One region of the Paeniglutamicibacter kerguelensis genome, then DNA from elsewhere that is predicted to be linked to it. Evidence: riboswitches for the same ligand, from Rfam matches in the RefSeq annotation. Region 1 holds a riboswitch; the other holds the start of a gene.

The links. A riboswitch is a leader RNA that binds a small molecule or an ion and turns the genes downstream of it on or off. The one in region 1 is predicted to bind cyclic di-AMP.
Region 2: another riboswitch for cyclic di-AMP. It lies ahead of JOF47_RS00395 (C40 family peptidase); the one in region 1 lies ahead of JOF47_RS06785 (M23 family metallopeptidase).

The regions. Positions count from the first base shown of each region.
Region 1 covers NZ_JAGIOF010000001.1:1,508,290-1,523,453, reverse strand. Annotated here, with positions in the region: gene JOF47_RS06865 (GNAT family N-acetyltransferase) at 1-459, shown strand, start outside; gene JOF47_RS06860 (GNAT family N-acetyltransferase) at 604-1,062, shown strand; gene JOF47_RS06855 (carboxymuconolactone decarboxylase family protein) at 1,469-1,906, opposite strand; gene JOF47_RS06850 (GNAT family N-acetyltransferase) at 2,182-2,751, opposite strand; gene JOF47_RS06845 (GNAT family N-acetyltransferase) at 3,178-3,936, opposite strand; gene JOF47_RS06840 (TetR/AcrR family transcriptional regulator) at 4,026-4,652, shown strand; gene JOF47_RS06835 (putative antibiotic biosynthesis monooxygenase) at 5,396-5,740, opposite strand; gene JOF47_RS06830 (SgcJ/EcaC family oxidoreductase) at 5,941-6,396, opposite strand; gene JOF47_RS06825 (TetR/AcrR family transcriptional regulator) at 6,455-7,045, opposite strand; gene JOF47_RS06820 (SRPBCC family protein) at 7,303-7,764, shown strand; gene JOF47_RS06815 (SDR family NAD(P)-dependent oxidoreductase) at 7,947-9,461, shown strand; gene JOF47_RS06810 (YeiH family protein) at 9,455-10,498, shown strand; gene JOF47_RS06805 (AMP-binding enzyme) at 10,626-11,027, opposite strand; gene JOF47_RS06800 (aldo/keto reductase) at 10,924-11,187, shown strand; gene JOF47_RS06795 (Clp protease N-terminal domain-containing protein) at 11,589-12,059, opposite strand; gene JOF47_RS06790 (helix-turn-helix domain-containing protein) at 12,052-12,273, opposite strand; cyclic di-AMP (ydaO/yuaA leader) riboswitch at 13,118-13,292, shown strand; gene JOF47_RS06785 (M23 family metallopeptidase) at 13,296-14,354, shown strand; gene JOF47_RS06780 (hypothetical protein) at 14,455-14,874, opposite strand.
Region 2 covers NZ_JAGIOF010000001.1:86,778-101,941, forward strand. Annotated here, with positions in the region: gene JOF47_RS00390 (M23 family metallopeptidase) at 32-964, shown strand; cyclic di-AMP (ydaO/yuaA leader) riboswitch at 1,092-1,251, shown strand; gene JOF47_RS00395 (C40 family peptidase) at 1,258-2,088, shown strand; gene JOF47_RS00400 (DUF305 domain-containing protein) at 2,685-3,266, shown strand; gene JOF47_RS00405 (F510_1955 family glycosylhydrolase) at 3,291-4,217, shown strand; gene JOF47_RS00410 (HNH endonuclease) at 4,455-4,952, shown strand; gene mobA (molybdenum cofactor guanylyltransferase) at 4,949-5,617, shown strand; gene JOF47_RS00420 (DUF6457 domain-containing protein) at 5,633-5,911, shown strand; gene JOF47_RS00425 (molybdopterin molybdotransferase MoeA) at 5,915-7,120, shown strand; gene fdhD (formate dehydrogenase accessory sulfurtransferase FdhD) at 7,181-8,011, shown strand; gene JOF47_RS00435 (FdhF/YdeP family oxidoreductase) at 8,125-10,446, shown strand; gene JOF47_RS00440 (ABC transporter ATP-binding protein) at 10,577-12,433, shown strand; gene JOF47_RS00445 (NUDIX hydrolase) at 12,459-12,860, opposite strand; gene JOF47_RS00450 (ROK family transcriptional regulator) at 13,066-14,292, shown strand; tRNA gene JOF47_RS00455 (tRNA-Arg) at 14,888-14,964, opposite strand; gene JOF47_RS00460 (hypothetical protein) at 15,064-15,164, opposite strand, start outside.

The sequences.
Region 1 (15,164 bases):
CTGGCGAGCCAGCTGAATTCCGATCGCTTCTTCTGCGCGGTCGCCGACGGCAGGGTCATCGGCGTCGTCGGTTATGCGCTCGACGGCCGCTCCGCCGTCGGCTTTTCCTACCGGGACCTGCGCGCGTGGTACTCCTCGGCAAGTGCGCCCTGGCGCGCGGTGCTGATCGCGGTACTCGGTCGCCGCTCGCGGCCGGAAGAACTGCTGCTCGACGGACTCTCTGTCGCGCCGTCGATGCGAGGAGCGGGTGTCGGCCGTATGCTTCTCGAGCGCGCGATCGAGTTCGCCCATGATCGGGAGCTGTCTGAGGTGCGGCTGAGCGTCGTAGATTCGAACCCGCGTGCCAGGGCCCTCTACGAGAGACTGGGGTTCGTCGAAGCCGAAACGGTCTCGATCGCACCATTCGGCGCTCTCTACGGGTTCAGACGCTCGACCGACATGATCTACTCTCTGGGCTAAACGACGAGACCACGGTCGAACTCGATGCTCGCAGGGGCCTCTGGAGCTCCACCTCCGGACCAAAGGACGGTGCTCGGTCCAGCTGCGCCCGAATCCATCGACTTACGAATTGACAGGCCCCGACAGCTGCACAAGCATCGATTCATGACCAAAAATACAAGTGAACTCACTATTCGACCAACAAATGGTCCCTCGGAATACCCGGAGCTTGTTGAGATCTGGCGCAGTGCGGTGCGGGCTACGCACGACTTCCTCGAGAAAACCGACTTCGAACGAATCGAGATCTCCCTCGCTCCCTCCTACTTTCCCGCCGTGACCCTCATTGTCGCCGAGCGCGACGGAAGACCGCTCGGATTTGCCGGCATCGCCGGGGGCAACCTCGAGATGTTGTTCGTATTGAACGAGGTACGGGGCAGTGGCCTAGGGTCGGCACTGCTCGCAGAGGCAATCGCCAATCACGGCGTGACCATGGTCGACGTGAACGAGCAGAACGCTGGCGCGCACGGCTTCTACCTCAGCCGCGGCTTCCGCGAGATCGGGCGGAGCCCGCTCGACAGTGACGGTCGCCCCTACCCGATCCTCCATCTGCAGCTCCTCGCGTAGCGCTGCTGGACCGGGGAACCGTCACCGTGGCCTGCGGGCTTTCCGGAGGATTCCGGCGCGTAGTAGGACATGGCCTCGCACCCCTATGCATCTCCACCAAAGAAGTCGATATGCCCCCCACTCCAACAAGTACGACCAAGCCGCTCTCTCCACCCAAGTTAATCGCGGCAAAGTTATTTTTCTACGCCACCGAGGCTTCCTGCTGAGGAACTCTCAACTGGGTTCGATACCGCCGCGTTTAACGGAGCCGTTGGGTCCATCGAACGGGTTTTGCCGTGTCATCGTCGTGATCGTCGTGATCTTCGCCAGCGACTAATTCGCTGTAGCCATCGGGAGCCAGCATTTCCGGATACCTTGCCCCACTGGTGGGGAGAACCAAAATTCATGCTCTTGGCGCCGATCATCCTTAAGGTGCGACTCGATACTCGCTGAGGACCGCTACGCGATTCCACGTGTTCATAACGAGCGCAATCCAGGTCACCGCTGAGACCTGTTCCTCCGTGAGAGCGTCGCTGTCCCATTGCCTATCCGTGCGGCCTGGCAGGCGAGTGGCTTCCTCTGCGAGGCCCAGTGCGGCCTGCTCGGTGCTCGAAAAGTATTGCGATTCCCACCACACGGGAAGGACCGCAAGCCTGTCTGCCGTTTCGCCAAATTTGAGTGCGTCCCGTGTATGCAGGCGGCAGCAGAATGCGCAACCGTTCATCTGAGACACTCGGATTTTGACAAGTTCGATGAGCCTTGGGCCGAGGCCTGCAGCCAGTGCAGCCTCTTCGGCGGCTTTGCTGAGTTCCGCCACCTTTTTGTATACGTCGGGGTGCTTTTTGCTGATGTTGACACGTGCCATGTGTGCTTTCCGTTTCCAGGTGAAAGATTTTCCGCCATGTACCAACATGGCTATAGTTTCGAGAACGCCCAGTACGTTTCGGTGAGGCCTAAGTGTGGCCGCTGCACACCCGGCCAATCCTGATATCCCTCTGGCATTTCCATACATCATCGGGTTCTGCCTTTTGGCGCGCACCAAATGATTGAGGCTGCCTGATGAGGTCCTCTTCATACGCTGCAAGTTCGTTCTCTGCGGATACGCTGCCCGAGGTTGATACCGAACCTCAAGTAAAGGGGCTACTGAGACTGCGTGGCTCGGTTCATCGAATACACGATGGGCCCCTCGGGGACCGTGGTCGTGGCGGCGGTGGTGAACCCTAGACGTTGGTAAAGGCACACGTTTCGCGCGTCCGACGTTTCGAGAGCGACGGCGCCTCCTTGCCGGTCTATTATTGCCAGACCCGCTGCCACAACGGCTGTCCCGAGGCCAGCTCCTTGAAGGGAAGGATTGACGCCGACCGTTTCAAGCGTCCACGAACCCGCTGGAACCTGAGGCAGAGACAATCCAATGAGTGCCGCGAGGCGTGGTCCGTGCAACGCTCCTACCCGTTGTTGCGTGTGTTCGTTGGGGGCCGGGGCATCTGGGGGAAGGAACGCGGCGACTGCGCGAATTTGTTCATCCACGACTACGATGCCGTGGTTGAGGGCGTGGTTGAGATAGAGTCGCTGGACTTCTTCAAGGCGTTCAGCATATCCGTCTGCCGGAATCGCCCATCGTGTCCATGGGTACGTGTCAAATGCTGCGGCGAGGACCAACGCTGCGGCATCAAGGTCTGAAGAAGTGGCAAGGCGGACGGCATGGATCATGCGGTATTTCTCCTGAGGTGTTGACGTGAGTACCACTGAGTGGCCACAATGTCAGATTGTGAGAGTGGTTCTTGTGATCAGAATTTGCCACGTCAAGGCTTGCACGAAGTCATCCAACTGTGTCTCGGTTGAGAGGCGTTGGCGGAACGCATCCCATTCCTGGCCTCTACGTTGCGCCTTCGGAGTCACAGGAAAGTCGAACTTCCCGCAATTACTTGTACGGTGCAGGCGCGTGAAGGCTGTGGATCGTCGATAAACCAGACGACATGGTCAATGACCACTATGAGATCTTCACGGTCCGGTCGGCATCCATTGTCGCCGTGCGGCTGCCCTTGAGCGTTGGGGCGAAAAGCGTGGTCGCCACGCCCACCTTGACTAGAGCACTCAGTCACCATGGCGACCCGGAGGCGTTGGTAACCGTCCCGGTCAGGAGGCTTCCGAACCACCAGTTTCAATCTCGGGGGTCACGATCTGCCATTGGCCGAAGAGGGTGAGGCCCGATGCACCGGCGAGGATATTCGAGGCAACGTTGTCCAGCTGGCATCGGTACTGCGGTTCGTACCCCTGGTTGAGCGCGTGCCTGCACATGGCCCGCACCAAACGGCGGGCGTGGCCCCGGCCACGTGCCTCGGCAAGTGTTAGAACACCGATGTCGGCAAGTTTGCTGTCTTGCTGCCAGGGATACATGCTGCCGGCGCTGAGGATACGACCATTTGCGTCGATCACACCGAATACGGCCCAGTCATCGAGTTCCACTTGTGCATCGTCGAGATCTTGTTCCGAGACGCCTGCCTGAAACTCCGCAAATTGTGCTGCATCGTGCTCGCTCAATTGGCGGATGTCAGATGGCGTGGGTTCAGAGAACAACGGTTCACGGGAGTCTTCAGACAAGTAGTAGATGTTGTCGGCGCCATGAAGGATGATGCCTTCTTCAACAAAGCGCGCAAGGAGTGCATTCGCATCCAGTTTCCCGGTTGACGCCAACACTTCCGAGAATTGAGCGGCAACTTCGGGGCGCATCGCAACGGCCGTCCGACCATCGCCTGCAGTTTTAAGCACGGTGATCCGCTCGGATTCATCCAGGGTCTCGTTGAGAATGATGCTCAGATGAGTGCTGTGATGCACACGTTTTCCGTCGAATGGTCCTTGCCAGAAATCCCTCACTAGCGGGTGGAAATGTTGCATAATTTTCTCCTTTTGTCAGTGACTGCCAAGTTAGACATTGGCTGTCACCCTTGACAGCATATGTCACTAAACGTTGATAGACTGTTGCGATGTCGAAAAGCACCCTCAGAGAAGTCTCGCGACAGGCCATGCGCCAGCGAATTGGCGAGATAGCGGAGGATTTATTCGTTTCGCGCGGTTATGACGCCACCACCGTGGAGGACATCGCTCGTGAGGCTGGAATTTCGGAACGAACGTTTTTTCGGTACTTTGCATCCAAGGCTGAGGTTCTCTTTCTAAGATTCGAAGTCGACACTCATGGTCTCGCTGAGGCCATCGAGGCGCGTCCCCCAGACGAAGCGCCCTGGTTGACTCTGCGGCATGCCCTTGAGAGCGCACTGGAGAACCTCGATCAAGAATCAGTTGCGAAACGTGCGGCACTCTTTCGGAAGATCACCGAGACCGCGCCCCAGATCTTGGCCCAGTACTTCGCCCGAGTTCACGCCTCCCAGCAGGAACTGTGCGAAGTCCTTTGGACGCGATGGAAGGTCGAGCACCAGGTGGATGCCGACACTCGAGTTATTTTCCGCGCGCTGGTGAGTTCTGTGTTCGCTGTGCTCAACGAAGTTGAACTTGCTACGCAGGAGCGCCCCCTTGCAGAACGTAGACGCATGTTTCGAGAGGCCCTTGATGCTGTTCGTCCGGCCCGCGAAGATCTAGCTGGCAAACCAAATTGATGGCGGGCCGGGCGACATGGTCAATGAATATCGTGAGATCTTTGGGTGAGGTCAGCATCCGTTGTCGCCGTGCGGCTCCCCTTGAGCGATGCGGCGAAAAGCGTGGCTGCGGCCCCACTATGACTAGAGCGCTCAGTCCCCATCGCGGCTCGGATGCGTTGGTACCGTCACGATGATCGGGCTAGTGGTGAGGAGCCCGCCCCGCATCAGCCAGCTGACGATCGTAACGCCCGCGTCTTCGGTGACCCCCGGGATCCTCGCAGCGGCGCTGGCTGGGCTTGGGACCAGAGTCGCAGAACCGTATCCGGCCAGCGCGATTCCCGCGAGCACGATGGCGAGGTTGTCCGCTCAAGGTTCCCTATCCGGGGTAGTGCTCCACGTCGCCGGGGCCCGAGTCTACAGTCAATCTCTGGGGCTTCGAGATGCGACACCTAGCTCTGCAAACAGTGCGACATTCAGCGTTGAAACCCGCAACTACGCCGAAGAGCAACCGGCCTCGGGGATTCTCGATTCAATTCATTCTCGAAATACATCGTTCGTGAGAGTTCCGCGAGGTGAGCGGCCGTTGGAATACGGGGCCGTTCAGTGGCGAAGCCGAACCGGTACCTCCGACCGCTTGGGATGGCGGATACGGAAAAAGGAAACAAACCAGGCGAGCTCGGCCCTACCATGTATCGCTTGCCCGGATCCACACAGCGACCGCTGAAAGCCGGGCCCAGATTGCGGATCCGCCCCTGATCCGGCTACGAACCGGGTGCGCTCCGTCGAAGTTTGCGGACCGCACGCTGGTCCTCACGGCGCAGCTTTCGATCATGAGCAGCGCGGCTCAATCGGCCGTGCAGGAGCAATAGCCTCGGTACGACCACGTAGACCGCCATCGGGACGACAACCAGCGTGAGGACGAGTGCGCGCAGGACGGGGTGCCACTCCTGGGCAAACGAGCCCATGGCCGTCATCCCGATTGCGACCATGGGGAAGATCGCGCACCACGTGAGGATGGCTCGGGTGTGTACCGATGCAACGCCGGGACTCCGGTGATGGTTCGTGTCGGTTTCGTCGGCGGCAAGTGCCTTGCCCTCGTGCTTCATGTTTTCTCCTGGTATTCGTTTTGCGGAACCCCGACGCGGGGATCGGTTCTCCGTTCGGGTCTCACCGTGGTGGGAAGACCTCGCGGTGGGGGCTTGAGCCATGGCCGGAGCGCGGCGAGGCGTCTTTCGCTACCGTCGCCGGCCCACCTTCATCGATAGCGTGCTCGATGACCGCCAGCTCTCATTGATGAATGTCCCCCTCAAGAGGGGCGCGCGTAGGTTGCCGGGGTGAGGGATCCATCGCCGGCGACGTAGGTCTGGGCACCGGGGACACGGTCGGTGTTCTGGGCACTGACGGCAAGCCAATGTTCTTCGGCGCTGCGACTGAGGGTAAAGCTCAGAACCCCCGAACGGTCCCCCACAGGATCTCCGGATGGACCAATCTGTCCGGAGAGGCTCCACGCTGCATGCACGACGGCAACGTCGGGTCCCAGCTCACGGACGGCGACCTTGTCCAGGGTCATGACGGTCCGCGGGAATATCCGGCGGAAGCCGTAGGCGTGGTTGTGCTTGATCTGGGAACGCGTCTTCCACCAGAGGCCCACCACGTTGACGAAATCGGCGTCCTCCGCGAAGAGACTCGCCAGGGCATCCGCGTCGGCGGCATTCCAGGCCGCGGCGAAGCCAGTGGCGACTTGCGCCGGTGACTCGATCATGAGCGGGCTCCTTTGTAGTCGTGTGCTCAATGGCGGTGCACTTGCGAGCGAAACAGGATCAGTTTGCGGCAACCTCAAGCGGGGCCATGAGATAAGCCAGGGACCGTTCCAGCCGTGTGCGATCCATGCCTGCACGTACGGTCAGCTGGAAGCCGGAGAGTGCCGTGACCAAGGCGCTGGCCGCCACCCGGGCATCGACGTCCGTAGGGACGGACCCCGCGCCTTGTCCGGCGCGGAGGTGCTCGGTAAAGGCATCCTCCAGTCTTCGGTGGTCTTCGGCAACTCGGTTGGACACGACACCGTCCGACAGAGCCAATTCGGCGGCCTGGTTGGTACTCATACACCCAAAGCGCTGGCACGCTTCCAACCCCACCCCGATGACTTCCTCGAAGAACGCCCTGATTCCCTGCGGGGCCGAATGCGCGTTCAGGACCTTGGTGAGATGCTCGAGCTGGCGATCCCTGTAGAGGTCGAAGGCAGCAACAAATAGCTGGTGCTTGTCCCCGAACGCGGCGTAGAGGCTGCTTTTGCTCAGCCCGGTGACTGCCAGGAGTTTGGCAAGGGAAGTCGCCTCATAGCCGTGCTCCCAGAACGCCCCCATGGCGTTCTCGAGAACTGCGTCCCGGTCGAACTCCGGTTTGCGTGCCATGTGCGCTGCTCCTCGTTGTTGTGGACCGGTCGGTCTTGGACAATCCACCGTACCAATTGCAGGCAGGATCGCCCGTTTTTGGGTAGGCGATACCCCGCAAGCAGCGCGCACGGAACCATTCCGCGCGGCTCGTTCCGACGCCTTTTCGTGACGCCCGCAGAAGAGTCTCGAATTCCGGAACGATCGGTCCAAAAGACCACCATAGCACTATCAGGACCGACTGGTCCATAATGGTTCGAGAAGTCTAGGGTGGAGCCATGATCTACGTTTCCCATGTACTGCCAGTGAACGACAACGACAGCATTCCCCTCACCAGGGCCCAGCTTTGGGACGGCCTTGTCATGAAGGCCAACAATGCGCTTCCCTTCGTGGCTGCCATGAGCGAGTGCACCGTCACCGACCGCATCAGCGACACGGTGTTCGATCGCGACATTGTGGTCAACGGCCAGGCGTCCACCGAAAGAATCACCCTGCAGGAACCAAAACGAGTTGTCTTTACGCGCATTGCGGGCAGCGTCCTTGGCACGATCGCCAATGAGATCGAGGGCGACGACAACGACCTCAGGCTCCGCTTCAGCTTCGCGCTCGTCATCCCGGACGTAGAGCCGGGGTCTGCAGAGGAGGATGCCTACGCAGAGGGCATGAAGTCCGAGTATCTCAAGGCGGTTGAATCGACAATCGCCACGGTGAGGCAGATGACTGGCACGCCGACCGCCTAGCGCTGATCGAGTTCGTCCTTCCCGGAATGGATCGATTGTGGGGGCCGGGCTTCCCGACCCCCACAATCGCAAACCATGCGCCGGAAGTTCCGGGGTCCCGGTGCTGGAGGGTGATCCGCATTCCGGCGGCCAACAACCGCATTCATGCGCCGTCTGCCCCTGCCGGTAGACTTGATGGCGACATGACTGAGAATTTTTCTGAGGCCGATCAGGCCGGTACCGACGAACTTTTTACCGCAGCCGAGCTTGAGGCAGCCATCAAGGTGCTGGGCCTGGTGCACCGCCTCGAACCCGAGGACGAGCGCCACGTGGCCGTGCGCCGCGCAACGGGCAAGATGTTCAAGGCCGCCAAGCGCCACCGCAAGAACGAGAAGCGATCGGCCATCAACGCGGCCGACCGCGCCGTCGTTGAACGTACCGCGACCGGTTCCCCGCAGCGCCTTGACGACGAGACGCTCGGCCTGGACCTGAGCACGCCCACCGACGAGCACACCGCCGGCGAGTACATCAAGCCGCGCGGCTGCTATATCTGCAAGCAGCGCTACACCACCGTGGATGCCTTCCACCACTACCTGTGCCCGGAGTGCGCAGCGGCCGGCCGCGAACGCCGCGACGCCCGCGCGGACCTGACCGGAAAGCGCGCGCTGCTCACCGGCGGACGCGCCAAGATCGGCATGCACATCGCCCTGCGCCTGCTGCGCGACGGGGCGCACACCACCATCACCACGCGCTTCCCGCGCGACGCTGCCCGCCGCTTTGCCGCGCTTGAGGACTCCGCCGACTGGATCCACCGCCTGCGCATCGTCGGCATCGACTTGCGCGACCCGTCCCAGGTCATCGCGCTGGCCGACCGCGTCGCGGCCGAGGGCCCGCTGGACATCCTGATCAACAACGCCGCACAGACCGTGCGTCGCACCTCGAACTCCTACCTGCACCTGATCGAATCCGAGTCGCAGCCGCTTCCGGCCGAGCTCGAGTTCGCGCACGGCGGCCCGGAAGTCTGGGGCGAGGCCAATCCCCCCTCGGAGCACCCCAAGGCCTTGGCCAGCGCCTTCCACCTGGAGGATTCGGCGCTGCTGGTCCCGACGCCCCACGCCAACTACGACGCGCAGGCGGTTGCCGACCTGGCCATGACGGCCGGCTCGGCGAGCCTGGAGCGCATCGCCGAGGGAACCGCGATCGACGCCGGCGGACTAGTCCCGGACGTCGTCACCGAGAACTCCTGGACGCAGATCCTGGGCGATGTCGACGCGCTGGAAATGCTCGAGGTGCAGCTGTGCAACGTCACCGCGCCGTTCCTGCTGGCCTCGCGCCTGCGCCCGGCGCTGGCCGCGTCCGATGCGCACCGCAAGTACATCGTGAACGTCTCCGCCATGGAGGGGCAGTTCTCCCGCCGCTACAAGGGCGCCGGGCACCCGCACACCAACATGGCCAAGGCCTCGCTGAACATGCTCACGCGCACCAGCGCCGAGGAAATGCTCAAGACCGACGGCATCCTCATGTCCGCAGTGGACACCGGGTGGATCACCGACGAGCGTCCGCACGATTCCAAGGTCCGCATGGTGGCCGAAGGCTGGCACGCGCCGCTTGACCTGATCGACGGCGCGGCGCGCGTCTACCAGCCGATCGTCGACGGCGAACGCGGCATCGACCTGTACGGCTGCTTCCTGAAGGACTACGAACCCTCGCCGTGGTAAAACGCCTCCGGGCCCTGCGCAACGTGGCGCTTCCCGGGACGCACAGGAAACTTGTCCCCGGGCTGCTGACCGCCGCGGGCCTGGTGACCGTCGCCTTCGCCGGGCACCTGCTGGTTCCGGGGGTTCCCGTGCTCACGCTCTGCGTGGTGCTCGGGGCCGTCGCCGGAAACTCGTTGCGCGCGGCGCCGAAGTTCCGTCTGGCACCGGGCATGGGCTGGGGCGGCAAGCACCTGATGCGCGCCGGGATCGTGCTGCTGGGGTTCCAGCTGGCCCTGGCCGACGTGCTGGACCTGGGCTGGAAGGGCGTGGGCCTGATCGCCCTGGTGGTGGCCGGGTCCTTCGGCGGGACCTACTTGGTGGCCCGGGCGCTGAAGCTGCCCGGGGACCAGCCGGTGCTGCTGGCCAGCGGGTTTTCCATTTGCGGGGCCAGCGCCATCGGCGCGATGAGCCAGGCCCGCGGATCGGCCCGGGACGCACCCGTCCCGGTGGCCCTGGTGACCCTCTGCGGCACGCTGGCGATCGCCGTGTTGCCGCTGGCGAACACCTGGTTGAACCTCAACGAACTGGACTTCGGCCGCTGGGTCGGCGCCTCGGTGCACGATGTCGGCCAGGTCGTCGCCACCGCCCAGGGCGCAGGATTCACGGCGCTTGCCGCGGCCGTGGTCGTCAAGTTGGTGCGCGTGCTGATGCTCGCGCCGATCTCGGTGCTCGGCTCGATTTCTGCCCGCCGCCGGCAGGCAGCCGCAACCGATGGCTCGATGCCCGGTGCGGGAGAACGCCCGCCGCTGGTTCCGATCTTTGTGCTTGGCTTCATGGCCTGCGTGCTGCTGCGGTCCACGGGCTGGATGCCGGATTCCGTCCTGCACGCCGCGAAAACCGGGCAGGAAATACTGTTGGGCGTGGCCCTTGTCGGACTCGGTTTCGCCATCGACCTGCGCCACCTCTTTTCCACCGCCGGCCGCGCCCTGGCCGCCGCGATCGGCTCGTGGGCCGTTGTCGCCGCGTTGGGTCTGGGCTTCGTCGCACTGATGGCCTGAGGGCGCCCTTGTTCCAACCTTGGCGCCGACTTCGGTGCCGGCGCACCGAGCCGAACCCTCCCCGGCCGCTACGGACCGCTGTCGGCCAGCGGCATCCTTGGAAGCCGCGGGCCGACGGCAGTACCGCTTAGGGCGATACCGTATGCCGTTCGTGGGCAAAACGGGCATACGCTGCCATCAGCACGGGGTTATCCACCGACCCGAGATCCGCAACCGTTTCCAGCTGCGCCCCCTGTAGAAGCCGCTTGACGGGAACCTCAAGCTTCTTTCCGGTGCGGGTATGCGGAATGCCGGGCATGAAGACGATCTCGTCGGGCAGGTATCGGACGGACAGGCTCTCGCGGATGGACCGGGTGATTGCGGCGTGGGCCTCCTCCGGCTTGATGCCTGCGGCTTCGTGCACGAACAACGGCATGTAGTAGTCCATGCCGAGTTCCGCACCGACAACCAGCGCCTCGGCGACTTCCGGCAGCGATTCAACCCCCGCACAAACTGCACTTGCATGGCTGCTGTCTCGCGGAAACGACATCGCTCCGATCCCTGGGACCCGCAGAGTCTCACGCGTCGAGGAAAACACTGCGGCGGATTCCCTCGAACTCACCACGGATCAGCTCACACGCTTGGATGCACTAGAACCGGCCTCCGGAGAACGCCACGATGAGAACGGCATAGCTGCGATCGATCGGTGACAGAAACCTGCCACCGAAGCACGCCCGTCGGCCGGACCAGCGGCCCATGCACCGAGGTGACTTGGGTGTCTCGAAAAACTAAGGTTTCCAAGGCGCCACAGCGTGGCTATCCCAGGCGAGGTGACGGAACCGGTTTCCTCGCTGCAGATTGTCTCGCAAACTACATCTCGCCAATCCGACACAGACCAGGGCGACCCATTTGCCGATCCCCATCGAGCCACTCCCCCGCCAAGAAACGGCAGCGACGGAGGCGAAGGCAACCGCCGGGCGGCGTTCCCTTCACATCGGTGGTTCTCGCCATCACGACTCCCGGCACGGGGCCGCTCAGGTGCACTGCGTGTTGTTCCCGACCAGCACCGACTTCAACAGGTGGATCGGCGGTTCACGCTGGGACTGGTTCCCTAGGCCGCGTCGGGGTTTGCCAGTGCCGAGCGAACGGCCGGCACGTCGATCTTGAGCTCCGCCAGGAGGACGGCGGCGGGATCCGGCGCGTGGAGGTCCAGGACAGCACCGAGGAGGTGTCGCGCTTCGAGGCTTCGAGAGTGCTCGCTCACCGCACGGCCCAGGGCATCCCGCATCAGGTCCTTGGCACCCGAGTTGAACGGCGTACGTTTCGTTCCGCTGATGGGCGCCCAGCCCGCTTGCCCGCCTCGCAGATCAACGCCGATGGCCCGGAGGGCGGTTGAGTCGAGGGCTTCGGAGGAGGCCCGGGCCGCCTCGAGACTTGCGCCCAGCATTCCGGCGATTCCCGGGTCGTGCAGGAGGCCAAGGAGCAGGTGGTCCGTCCCGATTCGGCGGTCGCCTCGGCCCTGCGCTTCCGCGACGGCGTGGACGACCGCCGTCCGTGCGTCCTGGGCAAATCTTTCAAACATCGCTCGCGCCGTTCTTTGCGTACTTCGCGTGGACCGACTGCCGGGATACGCCCAGTGCGTCTCCGATCTGCTCCCAGGACCAGCCGGCTTCCCGTGCCGCCTTGACGTGCGTGGCCTCGACGCGTTCGGCAAGTCGCCGCAGGGCGCCGACCGCGCGAAGTCCGGTGGCGGGATCCGCCTCGCGAAGCCGCCGGGTAAGATCTTCTTCCATCATGCCGTCAGTTTAGGCTGACACCTTCAGGGTGTCAACATAGACTGACAAAAGGCATCGCTCGTTCAACTTCCGGGAAAGCCGGCCACGGGGACGCCGTCGCGCATGCCGAACGGCTTGTGGGACACCCAAAGAAGATCGGACCGCTGAGACAATCTTCGGAGAAGTCCTGCCACGCCGAATTTCGACCCCCACGTCATAATAACGGACCCTGGAGCCCACAGGAGGGCCCTAACGGGTGCATCGCGCACGTGGACGTGAACTGCTACGTGAGGTGCGAGCGTGCCTGTGGCCCCACGCTGATGGGCCGGCCCGCGATGGCCCTGTCCATCAACAAGGGCTGCGCCCCGGCCACAGGATCCCGTTGAGGAAGAACACCCAACCCAGGAGGGCATTGTGGGTCTTTACCCAACGAACCTGCCGCATTACCCGCAACCGGTTGGGGGCGTGGTGAGTCACAGTGGGCGATCTTGGCCCGTCGACCAACTTGGGCAGGAGCATCCGCACCGCAACAGACTCCGGGCACCGTATTCTTAATCACGTTTAAGGTGCCGTCCCAGGGGGAACGCCCGGCCAAAACCATCCAGATGGAACCCGATCTGCTGGTGCGGCTCGATGAGGTCGGCATCCGCCCGGGGCCCTAGTCACCCTCGAAAGGGCCTGCGAATCCTTGGTCGTGAGGGTGCGTGGATCGAAGGGTGGCGGTGCTTCCGACCGAAGTCGGCGCCCGCGTGTTTGTCCGCCGCATGGATTGATAACGGAATTGTAACTTTTGCATACGCCCCCGTAGGGTTTTGCGTCAGGTTGCACTCACGCACCCCAGCCCCGATCCGGTTCGCACAACCCTACCGGCGGATCGCGGAGCAAGAATTCCCGGTAGGGGCGGAGGACCCAATCAACCGTTCCTGGTCTTGGACCATGGATCTTGGGGTGAAGCTGAGTCCGCCTTGGCGGGCTCGGCCGAGTTGATCTCATGACTCGAATCCGACAGCTAACTTCGCAGGCGATACATGAGAGGTAAACACTTGACCCAGCAGCACAATTCCGGGCGCCGCCGCGCGCCCGGACCCGTTGATGCTTTGCCTGCCAACGGTTCAGTAGAGCAGATCGTGGACACCGCACTGAGCAGCGAAAAAGCATCCCGACGTTCCGGTCGACGCGCACTGAGCACGGTCCCGGATTCCGTCAAGGCTCCGAGTGCCACGCAGTACACTGGCCGCCACTTTGTGGCAGACCTGCGCTATGGGGCGTCCCCGGCCACGGCATCCATCGCCGCCACCGAAATCCCTCCCGCACCAGTTGCACAGCCCGTGCCGCTGGCGATGCCTGCCGAAGTCGACGATCTGGACAACGTCCTGAAGTTCGCGCCCCGGACCCAGCGCCCTCGACTTGGGTTGGCGCACAAGCTCGCCGCCGTCGCCGCCGTGTCTGGCCTGGCATTCGCCGCCGCCGCCCCCACGCAGGAAGCGGAGGAAGTTGTCCCGGAGCCCCAGCGCGTCGCCCAGACCGCTGTCGCAGATGTCAGGGCCCCGGCCAACGACAAGATCACGATCGATCGCGCCTCGGTGACCAGCAAGTACATTAAGGAAAAGAAGGCGGCAACTGTCACGACCGCTGCCGGCGGAAAAGTCACCAAGAAAGCCAAGCCGGCAACCGCCACGACCGCTGCCGGAGGAAAAGCCACCAGTCTCGCCGCAGGCGGAGCCCTGGCACAGCCGGTTGACAACATACGGTTGACGTCGCGCTTCGGCCACCGCAAGAACCCGACCGGACCCGGCTTCATGAATCACAACGGCCTGGACTACGCCGTTCCCATGGGAACGCCCATCAAGGCCAGCGCCGCCGGCACCGTGGTGCAGTCCGAATGGGCCGGGCACTCCGGCTACCGCGTCAAGATCGATCACGGCAACGGGCTGGAAACCAGCTACAACCACAACTCGGCCCTCAAGGTGTCCGTGGGGCAAAAGGTCAAGCGCGGCGCAGTCGTCTCGCTTGCCGGCAGCACGGGCAACTCCACGGGGCCGCATCTGCACCTCGAGGTCATCGTCAACGGCAAGTGGGTTAACCCCGAGGGCTGGCTATAACGACTGTCCTCATTCCGTATTTAACTGTCAGATTTTTGGTGACCGGGTGTCGCGGCGGGGATCCTCTACGGCTACAGGACCAACCGTCTAGACCTCGGGGTCAGCCGCGCCAGCGCTCCAGATCTTTTTTCTGCTGCTCCAGCTCGGGCTCATCCCCGAAGAAATCGATGAGGATGTCCAATGCCTCCAACGCCCGAACGCGCCCGGTTTCATCGATCTGCCCCGTAAGGCGAAGCAGGGTGAAGGCGGCTGCAGCGACGAAAGTAGCGTCCTCGTACCATTCCTCCGCCGTTGGGGATTCTCCCCATCCACCGGTTGCGGGGGCCTCGACGATTTCCAAAACATCCGCAACCGTGGAACCACTGGTCAGCTCGGCGCGTTTTTCGGCCGCATCGTGGAGGGTGTCCCATCCCTCGCCGGATCCGAACGGGGCGAACTCTCCGGCCACGTCTTCGTAGAATGGTGCCGTGAAATGGCGTGTGAAATTCTCGTGGGCTTCTGGCAGTTGCTCTTCGTTCATTACTCTCTCCGATGTGGTTCAGGCGGATCGCAACGCGTCCATTGACACGGAACCAAGATTAGCCGAGCCAATGCGTTCCACGGTTCCAAACGACTCTGCGGCGTTCAGGTGGAGTACGTCAGAAACCTTAGAAGAATGCTCCGCTCCCCCATACGAGATACGGGCCAGCAGCCGGTGACTGCTTACGCTCTTGGTCGGTGTTCCGTCAGTGGTCAACCGCCTACCTCGTCAGGTGCCGTTGAGGAAACCCACCGGAAGGCTTCGGGACAGACCGTGGAAAGCTTCGATAC
Region 2 (15,164 bases), 1.4 Mb from region 1:
GCCGGTTGATGCTTCGCCTGCCGAAGGCACATTGGAACGTATTGTCGACTCCGAATTGACCGACGAAGCACCATCCCGCCGCAGCGGTCGACGCTCCCTGCAGGTGGTTCCCGAGCTTTCCGAGGCGACTCCGGCAAGCTACGTCGGCCGTCGATTTGAAGCCAGCCTGCGCTACGGCGCAGCCCCCGACGCCGCGGCCATTGCCGCCACCGAGCGCGTCGAAGAGTCGACTCCCTTGGCGCCAGAGCTCTACGCCCAGGTCGAGTCCGAAGAACTCAACAACGTACTGCGGTTCGCACCGCGTCCCAACCGCTCGCGCCTTGGCTTCACGCACAAGATCGCCGCAGTTGCAGCCGTTTCCGGACTGGCGCTGGCCGCGGCTAGCCCGTCGCAGGAAGCCGACGAGCTCCCCTCGGGCGAAGCCCGCGTGGCACAGTCGGTCGTCGTGGACGTTCAGGCCCCTGCCTCTGAGGACGTCAAGATCGAGCGTGCCTCGGTGACGAGCAAGTTCACCAAGGAAGACAAGCTGGCCACCGTGATGACCGCCGCCGGCGGCGACGTCTCGAAGATCCAGACCAGCGGGGCCTTGGCCAAACCGCTGGATACCGTCCGACTGACTTCCGGCTTCGGGCACCGCAAGAACCCGACGGGCCCCGGCTACATGAGCCACAACGGACTTGATTTCGGCGCCACGTGCGGCACTCCCGTGAAGGCTGTTGCGGCAGGCACTGTCGTGCAGTCCGAATGGGCGGGCCACTCGGGCCAGCGCGTGGAGATCGACCACGGCAACGGCTTGCACACCAGTTACAACCACAACTCGGCCCGCAAGGTCACCGTGGGCCAGAAGGTCGAGCGGGGCGATGTTGTTTCGCTCGTAGGCACGACCGGCAATTCCACGGGCTGCCACCTGCACCTCGAGGTCATCGTTAACGGCAAGTGGGTCAACCCAGCGGGTTGGTTATAACGAACAATGTCACCATTCCGTGACCAGAATGTGACATTCACACTTGTTTCATATATTGTAGAAATGTAGTCGGCGCTCAAGCCCGACTACCGCCATGAGGAGTGCCGAGCACTGCCGCCGCATGGTGTCCGTTCAAAAAACGCATGGCAGTGGCGGGGGACCCAATTTTTGGCTTCTGAACTTAGGAAGCCTTGGGGTTAAGCAACCCGGAACCGCAAGGTGCCGGATTGCCGAGTGACTCCCACTCGAACCCGACAGCTCACCTCGTAGGCATCAGGAGAGGCAATAACAACGTGACTACACGTCAAGCACTTGGTCGCCACCGCGCGACTCCGGTTCGGACGAACCCACTTGAATCCATCTCGAAGGCAGTTGCCTCGAACGCTGGGTCGGTCGGTCGTCAAGCAGCAGTAATCGCAGCAGCATCCGGCCTGGTTCTGACCCTGGGTGTCCCGGGTCAGGGCGCGGCAACCCGCGATGTATCCTCTACCCCCGTCGAAGGTCTCTCGGCAGAGCGTGTAGCGGTCAAGGCCGTTTCGGTCTCCGCATCCAAGGTCAAGGACCTGGACATCGAGCGTGCGGCATTCACTTCCAAGCCGGCTCCGGTCGTCGTGGCAGTGGCCAACACGGTTACGACTCGCGACAACAACGCGGCTCCGGTGACCCGCGCAACGGCAAACCGCGCCTCGGCTGACGCCTTTGCGCCGACGACCCGCTCCAACCGCGGCGGGGCCGTGAGCACCGCAGTGGCTCCCAAGAGCGCCTCGATCAAGACCTCAAGCCTCTCCGGCATTGCTGCAACGGCAGCCCAGTACACCGGCGTTCCCTACGTCTGGGGCGGCAACACCCCATCGGGCTGGGACTGCTCCGGCTTCGTGAAGTACGTATACGCCAAGCACGGCATCGACATCGCCCGCGGCACCTCCGCGATCCGCGCCTCCGGCCAGTTCGTGCGCACCAGCAGCCCGAAAGCCGGCGATCTGGTCTTCCAGAACGGTGGCGGCCACGTAGGTATCTACCTCGGCGGCGGAAAGATGGTTGGCGCACAGAACCCGACCGTCGACACGATCGTTCACGACGTGAGCCGCAACCCGCTTTACGGCTACTACACCCTGGCCAAGTAAGCAGCATTCTTTCAAAAGCCCCGCTGAATCCACAAGGATGCAGCGGGGCTTTTGCGTTGCCCGGACAAAATTGAATGATACCCCCAGAGGGTATACTGTGGATCGTGTGAAGAAGCCGTCCAGACCAGTCATTCGCCGGGCGTTGCCGCCCGCAATGCGGGTTTTGGTACTCTGTGCTTTCTTCCTGGGCCTGCTCTCCATGCATGTAGTCGCCGGGGCCGCCTTCGATCCAATGCGCCACGGGGAAACCCGGACCGCCAGCGTTACCGTGGCTTCCTTTTCGGCCTCCGCACACAAACACAGCGATCAACAGCTGCCGGCCGCCGTACCCGGCGGAGAGCATGGGCTGGGACCGGGCGAATGCGCACTGCTCGTCGCCTGCGTTCTCGGTCTCGTGGCGTTTGCCCGCAAGCTCGGCTTGCCTGGGAGCGGGGGAACTGCACCCCGTGCGGGGCCGACACCATATCGTCCGCGCCTGGTCACCTTCAGCGACGACGTATTCCAGTCACCGTCACCACAACAACTGAGTATTTGCCGTAGATGAGCCTTCCGGAGCAAAACCGGAACACAAACACATCTCACGCAAGGAAAAGACGTTGAAAAAGAACACGACAACCCTGATGCTTTCGGCTCCCCTTGTGGCGGGCGCCCTAATCCTGGCCGGTTGCTCTGCACCGGCCCCGGTCCCCGGCGGAAACACCACGACCAGCCAGCACGCGGCCGGCCATGAGCACAACGGCGCCGACACCACGTTCGCCCAGATGATGATCCCGCACCACGAACAAGCCGTTCTCATGAGCGAGACCATGCTGAAAAAGAACAACCTGCATACGGAAACGGTGAAACTTGTCACCGACATCAAGAACGCACAGGCCCCGGAAATCAAACTCATGGAATCATGGCTGGAAGGATGGGGTGAACCCCGGGAAATGGGCCACCCCATGGCAATGGAAAGCATGCTCGGTGAAGAAGACCTGCAGGCATTGACCAACGCCCAAGGCCGTGCGGCCGAAGAACTCTTCCTGAACCAAATGATCGGGCACCACCTCGGAGCCACGAAAATGGCCAAAGACGCACTGAAAAACGGCAAGGATCCAAGGGTGCTGGAACTGGGCCGGAAAATCATTGCCGACCAAAACGCCGAAATCGCCCACATGCGAGACATGCTCAAGAAGTAGCGGACGAACCGACAGATGAAAATCATGACAACGAAGCCGGCACTCTTCATGTCCATGGCGCTGGCCGGCATCTTGGGCCTTGCCAGCTGTGCCCAGGGCCCCGGTGAGACCTTGCCAATCACGGACACCCCGGCCGCAGCAGGCGGTGCGTCGGCAACCGCCGCGCCGCAGGAACCAAGTGCAAGGTCTGCGGCGCAGGCTCCGGAAACTGTCCTTGGATACCCGACCGCGCACGTTCATGCCATCGCCGCCCCGGGCAAGGGGCAGGTGCTGCTTGCCACGCACGACGGCCTCTACAACGTCTCGGTGAACCCGGCCCAACGCATCGGCCCCGTCGTCGACTGGATGGGCTTCACCCTCGGGAAAGGCGGTTTCTATGCCTCGGGCCACCCCGGTCCCGGCGTCGCCCTGGAAAACCCCGTGGGCCTGATGCGCTCCACCGACAAGGGAAAAACCTGGGAGAGCCTCTCGCGCTCGGGGGTTTCTGACTTCCACGCCCTGACGGCAAGCAAAAACGCCATCATCGGGTTCGACACGACGTTGCGTTCCACCTCCGACGGCATCCAGTGGAAGGGCCTCGACTCAAGGATCCTCCCCGCGACACTGGCCGCGGATCCACGCGGAAGCCTCGTGCTTGCGGCCACCGAACATGGGGTCTGGCGCTCTGCGGACGACGGCGCGACATTCACCGAGCCCGCAGCGAACACCCCGCTGCTGCAATACCTGGCAGTGGCCGGCACCAAGGCCGTCGGCGTAACCCCGGACGGGGTCGCCTGGACCAGCCAAGACGGCGGCGTGAGCTGGAAGCAGGGCGCAGTGCTGCAGGGAACCGTCAGCGCGGTGGCCATGAGCCCGGACGGATCCCGGATCTGGGTGTCGAGCTCGCTGGGCGTTGAACATTCGGCCGACGGCGCCGCCAGCTTCGAATTGCGCTTCGCTTCGCCCAAGTAAACGCGAATGGTGTTGTGAAACCCTGTTTTTAGGGGTTTCGCAACACCATTTCCGGATTTGTGGACACGCAAACTTCGGAGGGAATTCGAACCAATTTCACTTAAACCCGCGCGGATTCACCGGCACTTGTCCTAGGCTAGCCCCAGAGTCAATGCTCAGAGCCATGCGCGTCACGTGAGGGATTCCGTTCCGGACGGGTCCCTCTGTTGCGCAGGGTCGGGATCTAAGGATGCGCCGATGCGAACCCTAGTGCTGAATGCAGGATTTGAACCGCTGGCGGTAGTCACATTTCGCCGGGCACTTTTGCTTGTCTTCACGGACAAGGCCACGGTGCTCGCTGCCGATGAAGAGCACCCGGTGGTCGGCCCCAACCAGATCATGCCCCGGCCCACGGTGATCCTGCTGAACCGCTACGTCCGCATGCCGCACCGCCGCAACCTCCAGGTCTCACGCCGCGGAGTCCTGCGCAGGGACGCCCACCGGTGTGCCTACTGCGGCCGCAGCGCCAGCACGGTGGACCACATCATTCCGCGTAGCAGGGGAGGGGCCGACAGTTGGGAAAACCTCGTGGCGGCATGTCACGGCTGCAATAGCGCCAAAGGCGACAGGACGCTGGCACAGTTGGGATGGAAACTACGTTTTGCACCCGGCACTCCACGCGGCACCCACTGGTTCATCACCGAACTGGACCGCCCCGCGGAAGCCTGGAGCCCATTCCTTCGGAGCGCAGCATGAAATTTGATGCCATCATCGTGGCAGGCGGCCGTGGCTCACGGCTGGGCGGGGTGAGCAAGCCTCTGCTGGAACACCATGGAGAAACCCTGCTTGAGCACGCGCTCAACGCAGTGAAAGACGCCGAAGGCATTGCAGTGGTCGGCGCACACGCACTGGCGGACGCCGTGACCCGGTACATGGAGAACGCCCCCGACAGCCAGCGCGTGGTCATCACCCGGGAATACCCCAACTATGCCGGTCCGGCCGCTGCCGTGGCCGCGGGCCGTGCGGCGCTTGACGACGGCCCCGATGACGAAAGCGCCGAGTGGCCAAGCGGCGCCGCGGAAATCACAGTGGTGTTGGCCGCCGACCTGCTGGAACCGGCACCCGTGGTGAAGGCGCTGCTCGAGCTGGCGCGCCGCAGGGCCCCAGGAATCGAGGCGTGGGTCCCACAGGACGCCGGCGGGGTCCTGCAGACGCTCGCCTGCGCCATCACCACCGAGGCGCTGAAGGCGGCAATCCAGCAGGCGGCCGAACCCCACGGCAGCCTGGAGAATGCGTCGATGATGCGTCTGCTTGCTACAGTGCAGATGGAACGGTTGAAGCTGCCAGAGGTGGATTTCAGCGACGTCGACACCCCGGGGGACGCCGGGCGTCATGGGATAACGGTGGCAAACGGCCACTGACGAGGAGAACACGAAATGCCTGCTGCGGAACTCGACGACTGGGTCAGGGAACTACTGGCCGCCTTTGAACTCCCCGACACGCAGGTCGACATAGACCAGGTGCTTTCCCTGGCCGGGGTTGCGGCCCACGGCATCGTACGCCCCGCGGCCCCGCTGACCACCTACCTGGCCGGCTACGCGGCTGGCCTCGCCGTGGGCAGGGGACGGGCAAGCGAGCAGCTCGCCATGGATTCCGCCGATGCCTTGGCCCGTGCGGTCTTGAAGGCCCGCGTCCCCGCCGGCAACGACGACTAGAGCATGCACGACCACGACCACGGCTGGGAACAGGCGCGGCAGGACGCGCACCGGTTGGGGCGGGCTCTGCGGCTGACCCCGGAACTCGTTCCCTTGCACCAGGCCGGTGGGCGCGTGCTGGCCCGGGACCTTGTGGCCCGCTACCCCATACCGCACTGTGCAACCTCCGCCATGGACGGATTCGCCGTGTCCGGGCAGGGGCCCTGGCGGCTGCTCAACGCGGTTGCCCCCAACCCCGCCGAGTCCGCGGGGGTCTCTCTGGCCCCGGGCGAAGCGGTGTCGGTGGTGACCGGGTCATTGATCCCCGAAGGTGCCGAGTCCATCATCCGCCTGGAGCACACCATCGAGCGCGACGGGCTGCTCACCTCCGACCGGACTGTGTCCCCGGGAGCGGACATCCGCCCGGCCGGCACCGAGGCCACCCCGAACGACGTGCTGCAGGCCGCGGGCACTGTGCTGTGTGCCGGGGTCGTGGCCACCGCGGCGGTGGCGGGGTACGACGAACTCCTGGTTGCCGCCCGTCCCAGGGTCCACCTGGTCTACACCGGGGACGAGGTCACCACCTCCGGGACCCCGGCCCCAGGGCAGGTGCGCGACGGCTTCTCCCCGGTCCTGCCGCAGATCATCGCGGCGCTGGGCGGGCGCGCCGCGAGCGCGGCGCGCATCGGCGATTCCCAGGCCCAGAGCCTTGCCGCGCTCACCGACGTGCAGGCCCTGGCCGCCGACATCGTGATCACCACGGGCGGCACCGGATTCTCCGACCGCGACTTCGTGCGCAGCGCCGCCGCCGAACTTGGCGGCAAGGAAATCATTTCCTCCATTGCCATGCGTCCGGGGCACCCCTCGATGCTCGCGGCGCTGCCCGACGGACGCATCCTCGTGGCGCTGCCGGGCAACCCGCTGGCGGCGCTGATGGCGGTCGCGACACTGGTGGACCCGCTGCTGCGCGGCGCCTGCGGCACGGAACCGGAGGAACCCGGCAGGGCGCTCGGCACCGCAGACTTCGCACCGCTTCCGGGCCGGCACCGGCTCATCCCGGCCCGTTGGGTGCGCTCCGGCGACCCGCTCGTCCCCGACGCCCTGGCTCCGGCCGAGCACGTCGGCTCGGCAATGCTGCGCGGGCTCTCCGGGGCCGAGGCGATCCTGGTCATCCCACCGGCCGGAGCACGGGCCGGAACCCCAGTCGGCTACCTTCGGCTACCGTGGTAGCAGGGGAACCCCCACCGCTTTGGCCGGCGACAGCCGGAAGCAAGAAAAAGGAACGTGAGAATGGGACGCAAAATAGTGCGCAGGCGCGTCGTCCGCGCCACCCTTGACGGCGCGCGGAGCGCCCGCGAGGAAAAACTCGCCGTCGAGGAACCCCTGGAAATCCGCTTCGGATCCACCCCGTTCACCACCTCCATGCGCACCCCGGGCGACGACTTCGACATGGTCGCCGGATTCCTGCTCGCCGAGGGCATCATTTCCCGCGCCGAGCACCTGGTGGCCATGCGCTACTGCGCCGGCACCGACGAGGAGGGCAACCAGACCTTCAACGTCATCGAGGTGCAGCTGGGCTTCGGCGCCCAGGCCCCGGACCTGTCGGCGGCCCGCCACGTGGTGACAAGCTCCGCCTGCGGGATCTGCGGGACCAACTCGATCGACGAGGTGCGCAAGAAATCCAGCTTCTCCCTGGATCCGGAAACGGGGTCGGTGGAACTCGAAACGCTGCTGGGCATGCCAGACACCCTGCGTCAGGCACAGGAGCTTTTCAGCGCCACCGGCGGTGTGCATGCGGCGGGCCTTTTCAGCGCGGACGGCGAATTGCTGGTTCTGCGTGAGGACGTGGGCAGGCACAACGCGGTGGACAAAGTCATTGGTGCGGCCCTGCGCGAGGGCATGCTTCCGCTGGGCGAGACCGTCTTGCAGGTCTCCGGCAGGGCGTCCTTCGAGTTGGTCCAGAAGGCCGCGATGGCGGGGATCCCGGTGCTCTCCGCGGTCAGCGCGCCGTCGTCGCTGGCCGTTGAGCTGGCGCAACAATCGGGGCTCACCCTCGCGGCGTTTTCCCGCACCAGCAGCGTGAACCTATACACTCATGCTCAACGCGTACTAGGCGCCTAGTCGGTTCACCGGTTCAACGGCCCGGACCGCCCCGGGGCGCCGCAACGCCAGTGCCAGCACGCCCCCGGTGGCGAGCAACGCAACAACACCGCACAGTGACGTGGAGGAACAAGATGAATCGCCCGGCCCCAACGCAAGACATCAACGAAGACGACCTGCTGGTCGGCAAGCCGAAGCGCAGTGCCGCCGGGGTCGAAGCGGTCAAGGTGTCCCTTGAGCGTGGCTTCGCCGAGGCCGGCGTGACTCGCACGATTCGTTCGATGCTGCGCATCAACCAGCGCGGCGGCTTCGACTGCCCCGGTTGCGCCTGGCCCGAGTCCATCACCGGCGCCCGCAAGCCCGCGGAGTTCTGCGAAAACGGGGCCAAGGCGATTGCGGAGGAAGCGACCGCGCGCACCGTCACCCCCGCCTGGTGGGCCAAACACCCCATCGGCGTGCTGCGCGAGAAGACCGAGTACTGGCTTGGTTCCCAGGGCCGCATCACCGAGCCCATGGCCATCCGTGCCGGCGAGACCCACTACACGCCGATCACCTGGGCCGAGGCCTTCCGCACCATCGGCGAACACGTCAACGCCACCACCCCGGACAAGTGCGTCTTCTACACCTCGGGCCGGACCGCCAACGAAACGGCGTTCATGTACCAGCTGCTGGCACGCTCACTGGGCACCAACAACCTTCCGGACTGCTCCAACATGTGCCACGAATCCTCCGGATCGGCGCTGAACCCCACGATCGGCATCGGCAAGGGCACCGTCTCCCTCGAGGACTTCGAACACGCCGAGCTGATCTTTGTCGTCGGCCAGAACCCGGGCACCAACCACCCGCGCATGCTTTCGGCGCTCTCCGAGGCCCGCAAGCGCGGGGCCCGCATCGTCGCGGTGAACCCGCTGCCGGAGGCCGGGTTCTTCGGCTTCAAGGACCCGCAGAGCGTCGGCGGCATGCTCGGCAAGTCCACCGACGTGAGCAGCCACTTCCTGCAGATCAAGGTCGGCGGGGACCTGGCGCTCTTCCAGGCGTTCGGGCACCTGCTGCTGGCCGCGGAGGAGAAGAACCCCGGCACCGTGGTGGACCGGGCGTTCGTCGATTCGGCCACCGACGGCTTCGATGCCTACAAGGCGGCCCGCGCCGAACTCGACTGGGAGGCCACCGAGGAGGCCACCGGGCTGACCCGCACGGACATCACGGCGATCGCCGGGCTGCTGATCGAATCCAAGGCGACGATCTTCTGCTGGGCGCTGGGCCTGACCCAGCAGCCGCACTCGGTGCCGACGCTGAAGGAAATCATCAACCTGCTGCTGATGCAGGGCAACTTCGGCAAGCCGGGCGCCGGCGCCTGCCCGGTGCGCGGACACTCGAACGTCCAGGGCGATCGGACCATGGGCATCTGGGAGAAGCCGGGGGAGAAGCTGCTGGCGGCCCTCGACGCGGAATTCAAGATCGACTCCCCGCGCGCCCACGGCTACGACTCCACCGAGGCGCTCGACGCCTTCGAGAAGGACGAGGTCGACGTGTTCGTGTCGATGGGCGGCAACTTCGCCCTGGCCAACGCGGAGACCGAGGCGCTGGAGGCCGGCATGCAGCGCGCCAAGCTCACCGTCCACATCTCCACCAAGCCCAACCGCTCCCACGTGGTGCACGGGCAGACCTCCATCATCCTGCCCACCCTGGGCCGCACCGACCGGGACGACAAGCACTCCGGCGGGCCGCAGTTCCTCTCGGTGGAGGACTCGATGTCGGTCATCCACTCGACCCAGGGCCGGCTGAAGCCGGTCTCTGAGCACCTGCTCGCCGAGCCGGTCATCGTCGCGCGCATGGCCACCGCCATCCTGGGCGAGGACCACGTGGTCCCCTGGAAGGGGATGGCCGAGGACTACGACGTCATCCGCGACCACATCTCCCGGGTGCTGCCGGGCTTCGAGGACTTCAACCGCCGGGTGCGCGGCCGCAACGGATTTGTGCTGCCCAACCCGCCGCGCGACACCCGCTCCTTCGCCACGGACATCGGCAAGGGCAGGTTCACGGTCTCGCCGTTCGAGGCGCTGCACGCGCCGGAGGGGCACCTGATCCTGCAGACGATGCGCAGCCACGACCAGTACAACACCACGTTCTACGGGCTGGACGACCGCTACCGCGGCATCAAGGACGGGCGCCGCGTCATCCTGATCAACCCGGAGGACCTGGTGGAACTGGGCCTTGAGGACAAGGCGCTGGTCGACGTCATTTCGACGTTCCGCGGCACCGAACGCCGCGCCAACAGGTTCCGCCTGGTTTCCTACCCGACGGCCAAGGGGTGCGCCGCCGCGTACTTCCCGGAGGCCAACGCACTGGTGCACCGCGACCTGGTGGCCCGTGAATCCAACACGCCCGGGTTCAAGGCCATGACCGTGCGTTTTGTGCCGCACTCCCTGCAGCCGGGCCCCACGCTGGACAGCTAGCGCCGAGCCCGCCGCGCCGCGCCCGCCGGTATAGTGGGTCTGCACCTCGGACCGTTCGCGGCCCGGTTGTTTGGTGCAGGAAATCTCGTGGCACGCATCAGGGCCACACCCTAGATTTGGCGGAACCCTCATGAGCATGGAAAGTGTTGCCTGGAATTCGCTGTGGCGGATGTCGGGCCAGGAAAAGGGCAAGGCGTATGCGCCGACCACGCCGCGACGGGTCCTGGCTTTCGCCGGGGTCTACAAGAAGCAGCTGTTGGTGTTCGTCTTCTTCTCGGTATGCGCGGCGGTCCTGACCGTCGTGACCCCGGTCCTGGCCGGCCGGGTCGTCGACGCGATCGTCGCCCAGAGCGATGCCGCGACGGTGCTCGGGCTTGCCGGGATGATCGCCGTGGTCGCCGTCTTCAGCGCGATCTTTTCGCTGATCGTGCGCTGGTTTTCCTCAAGGCTCGGCGAAGGCATCATCTTCGACCTGCGCACCGCCGTCTTTGACCACGTGCAGAAGATGCCGGTTGCCTTCTTCACCAGGACCCGCACCGGCGCGCTGGTGAGCAGGCTGAACAACGACGTCATCGGGGCCCAGGCGGCCTTCGCCGGCACCCTGTCCGGGCTTGTCTCGAACGTCGTTGCCCTGGTGCTGACGGCCGGCGTCATGTTCTCCACCTCGTGGCAGGTCACGCTCGCGGCCCTGGTGCTGCTGCCGATCTTCCTGTTCCCGGCGCGCCGGTTCGGCCGCACCTTGGCCCTGCTGCGCAGGGAATCGGCGGACCTCAACGCCTCCATGGCCACGCAGATGACCGAACGGTTCTCCGCCCCCGGCGCCACCCTGATCAAGCTCTTCGGCCGTCCCGCCGATGAATCCGGGCAGTTTGCCATGCGCGCCGGACGGGTCCGGGACATCGGCGTGAAGATGACGATGCGCCAGTTCTTCTTCGTCACGATGCTCACCCTGGTGGCGGCCCTTGCACTGGCGCTCGTCTACGGCCTGGGCGGCGTGTATGCGATCCGCGGCCAGCTCGCCGCCGGCGATGTGGTGGTCCTGGGCATGTTGCTGGTCCAGCTGTATTCGCCGCTGACCGCGCTGGCCAACGCCCGGGTGGAAATCACCAGCGCCCTGGTGAGCTTCGACAGGGTTTTTGAGATCCTGGACCTCAAGCCCCTGATCACCGATTCGCCGACCGCCGTCGTCCTGGACCCGGGGCCGGTGGACGTGAAGTTCAAGGCCGTGTCCTTCGCCTACCCGAGCGCCGAGAAGGTTTCGCTGGCCTCGCTGGAAGACGTTGCGGTGCTCGACACCCGGGGCGGGGAAACGGTGCTGCACGGCATCGACTTCGAGATCCCCGCGGGTTCCACCGTCGCGTTGGTGGGCTCCTCGGGTGCGGGCAAGTCGACCATCGCCTCGCTGCTTGCGCGGCTCTACGACGTCGATTCCGGTGCGGTCGAACTGGCCGGGGTCGACATCCGCGAACTGAAACTGGATTCGCTGCGGTCCACCGTGTCGATGGTGACCCAGGACGGGCACCTTTTCCACGAGACCATCGGCGCGAACCTGCGCCTGGCGAAGCCCGGGGCCAGCGACGAGGAGATTTGGCAGGCGCTGACCCGGGCCCGGCTGCAGCCGACCATCGAGGCGTTGCCCGACGGGCTGGACACGGTGGTAGGGGAGCGCGGCTACAGGCTGTCCGGCGGCGAACGCCAACGCATGACCATCGCGCGACTGCTTCTTGCGGCACCGCAGGTCGTCATCCTCGACGAGGCGACGGCCGCGCTGGATTCGTCCAACGAGGCGGCCGTCCAGGCGGCCCTCGCCGAGGCACTGGAAAACCGCACTGCCCTGGTCATCGCGCACCGGCTCTCGACCATTCGCTCGGCCGACCAGATCCTGGTGGTTGAAGGCGGCCGGATCGTTGAGCGCGGGACCCACACCGAGCTCCTGGCGGCCGGAGGTCGCTATGCCGAGCTGCACGAAACCCAGTTTGCCCAGTAAACAGGGCCTCCGGCCCGGGGCGGGGTTAGCCGCCCAGCAACGAAGGAAGGACGTGGTCGCGCAGCAACGGCGCGATATCGTCGCGCTCCATGGCAACCGCGGGGCTTAGCCACATCATCTGCTCGATCTCGGCCTGGATGCACGGTGCATCCGTTGTCGTTGCCCCGTATAGGTAGGCGTGGATCTCGGTATCGGCCTCGTTTGCCGCAGGACCGTCCCAGCGTCCCAGGAATTCCACCTGTTCCGGGGCAAAAACCAGGCCGATTTCCTCCCGCACTTCCCGCAGCACCGCGGCCTCTGGACTTTCGTCGGGTTCGAGCTTTCCGCCCGGCTGCATGAACATGGTGGTCTCGCGTTTTCGCACCAAGAGGATGCGTCCCGCGGGGTCAAGAAGCCGCATGGCGGCGATGGTAAGAATCTTTGGCACACCTTGAGCTTAACAACAGCCAAATCCACATGCGAGGATGATAACGTGCTCTGTGGGCGGATTGTGGGCTCGGCTATTGGCGTGTAACGAATAGCGGTACTGCGCTCGGCACAATGACTCATCGTGTGCCGACCGGATACTGGGACAATCCGGACAAGGGTACGGCCAACGGGGGATCATTTATGGATCTACAAATGGAGAATTGATGCAGCGGGGCACCAACTTAGGTCGACTCGGGGATTTTAATCAGGCGGTAATTTTTGAGTCGATTCGTCGCGCCGTCGACGGGGTAAGCCGTGTTGAGCTTGCCGGTTCCACGGGACTTTCTCCACAGACCATCTCAAATGTCGTACGCCGATTGCTCGATGAAGGCTTGGTCCGCGAGGACCGCACCATCGTTTCCGGTCCGGGCAAGCCCCGAACCGTCTTGGAGCTGGAAGCCAACCGCATGGTTGCCATCGGAATCCACCTGGATCCCGGTGTTATCTCCGTCGTCATGCTGAACCTGCGTGGCGAAGTATTGCATTCCCGCCGGCTGGACATCCCACCGGTCGAGGTGCCCGAGAAGACCGTTGAAACCATGGCCAAGACCGTGGAAGAGATCATCATCGAATCCGGAATGCCGCGCGCCAATATCGTCGGTGTCGGCGTGGCGGCACCGGGTCCGCTGGACCGCGAACGCGGTCTCATGATCGATCCGCCGTTGCTAGACGGTTGGAAAGACGTGGAGGTCGTCGAACCGCTGCGACGCATGCTGAACCTGGACGTCATCCTCGAAAAAGACACGATTGCCGCATCCATCGCGGAATTGTGGAAGGGCAACGACGCGGCGCGGGACAATTTCATCCTCATGTATGTCGGTGCCGGCATCGGCGCGGGCATGGTTCTCAACGGGGAAATCCACCGCGGCGTCAGCAACAACGCCGGCGAGATCGGCCACTACTCCACCGGCGTTGTCGCCCAGCCTTGCACCTGCGGCCGCAACGATTGCCTGCACGCCTCGCTGGCGTTCAACCATGTGGCGCAGAAGGCCCGGGCAGTCGGTTTGACGTTGACCGTTCCGGATGACGGAAACCCCGAAGAACGCGCCGAAGGCATGAGCCAGATCGTGAAGATGGCCGATGAGGGTAACGAAAATGCCGCGTCACTCATGCGTGAATGCATGGGCAAGGTCGGGCAGGTCGCCGGACAGCTCTGCAACGCACTTGACGTTTCCCAGGTCATCTTTGGCGGACCCCTGTGGTCCGAGGTCGGGGACTATTGCCTTGACGGTGTCCGCGAGATCATCAATGAGCGGTTCACCTCCAAGAACGTGCACGGCATTGAGGTTCGTTCCTCGACGCTTGGGCCGGAAGCCGGGGCAATCGGCGGGGCCTGTGCCGTAATGGACGCAGCCTTGTCTCCGAAGGCCGCTGCACTCCTGCTGCGCTAAAAGGTCGTAAAAATACGTTGAAGGGTCGTTCGGTTACGCACACGGACGGCCCTTTCGCGTGAATTAGGTGACCCGGTTGACAAACCTTTTCAAATGGATTTAGATGTCCGGTAGGAGTTGGTAGCAACCGAACTGCCCACCGTTGTTTGCGTGAAAGTCTCGATTGTCCGCAATTTTGATGTGTGGGGGAACGGCAGGTCGGCTGCTGGGGAGCCACTCCGACGCCGTCGACCGGTGATGTGGGATGTAATGGGAGTTATCCCACATTTCACCGGTCGACGGCACCTTTTTCTTAACGGCCATTTCGGCCGATCTCGGCTGCCCCGAGGCGGCGGGACTCCGCCGCCGCAGGCACGTGGCAGACCTTCCGTGCAGCAAGCGCAGGCAGCTGGAAACGACGCCCGGATTCGCAGGGGCGGCATTTTTAAACACTCCATTTCCAAACCCGGCTGGTGCCCATCCATGGGCACCTGCGGTTGGATGCGGACACGTCCGGTGCGCTGCACGCGCTCCGCGGCCAACATCAATGGCGGCCGGATTCTTCGGCAGAGCCTTAAACGCGGTATGACCTGCACGAGTGCAGGTCATACCGTTTTGGTGCCCCTGGCCGGAATTGAACCGACGGCCTACCCTTTAGGAGAGGGTCGCTCTATCCAACTGAGCTACAGAGGCTTGCTTCGTCGAAACGAGCCCTACTAATCGTAGCGGTTTTTCGACAAAAATTTTGGAAGCGGCACCCCGCACGTCGCACGGAGTGCCGCCAACCGAAAGTTAGAGCAACCCCTGCTTCGAGGCTTCCCACTTCTCGCGGAATGTGCGAATGAACGAAGCCACCAACACCCCGACCAGGATCGCAACGGTGGCGAAGAGTA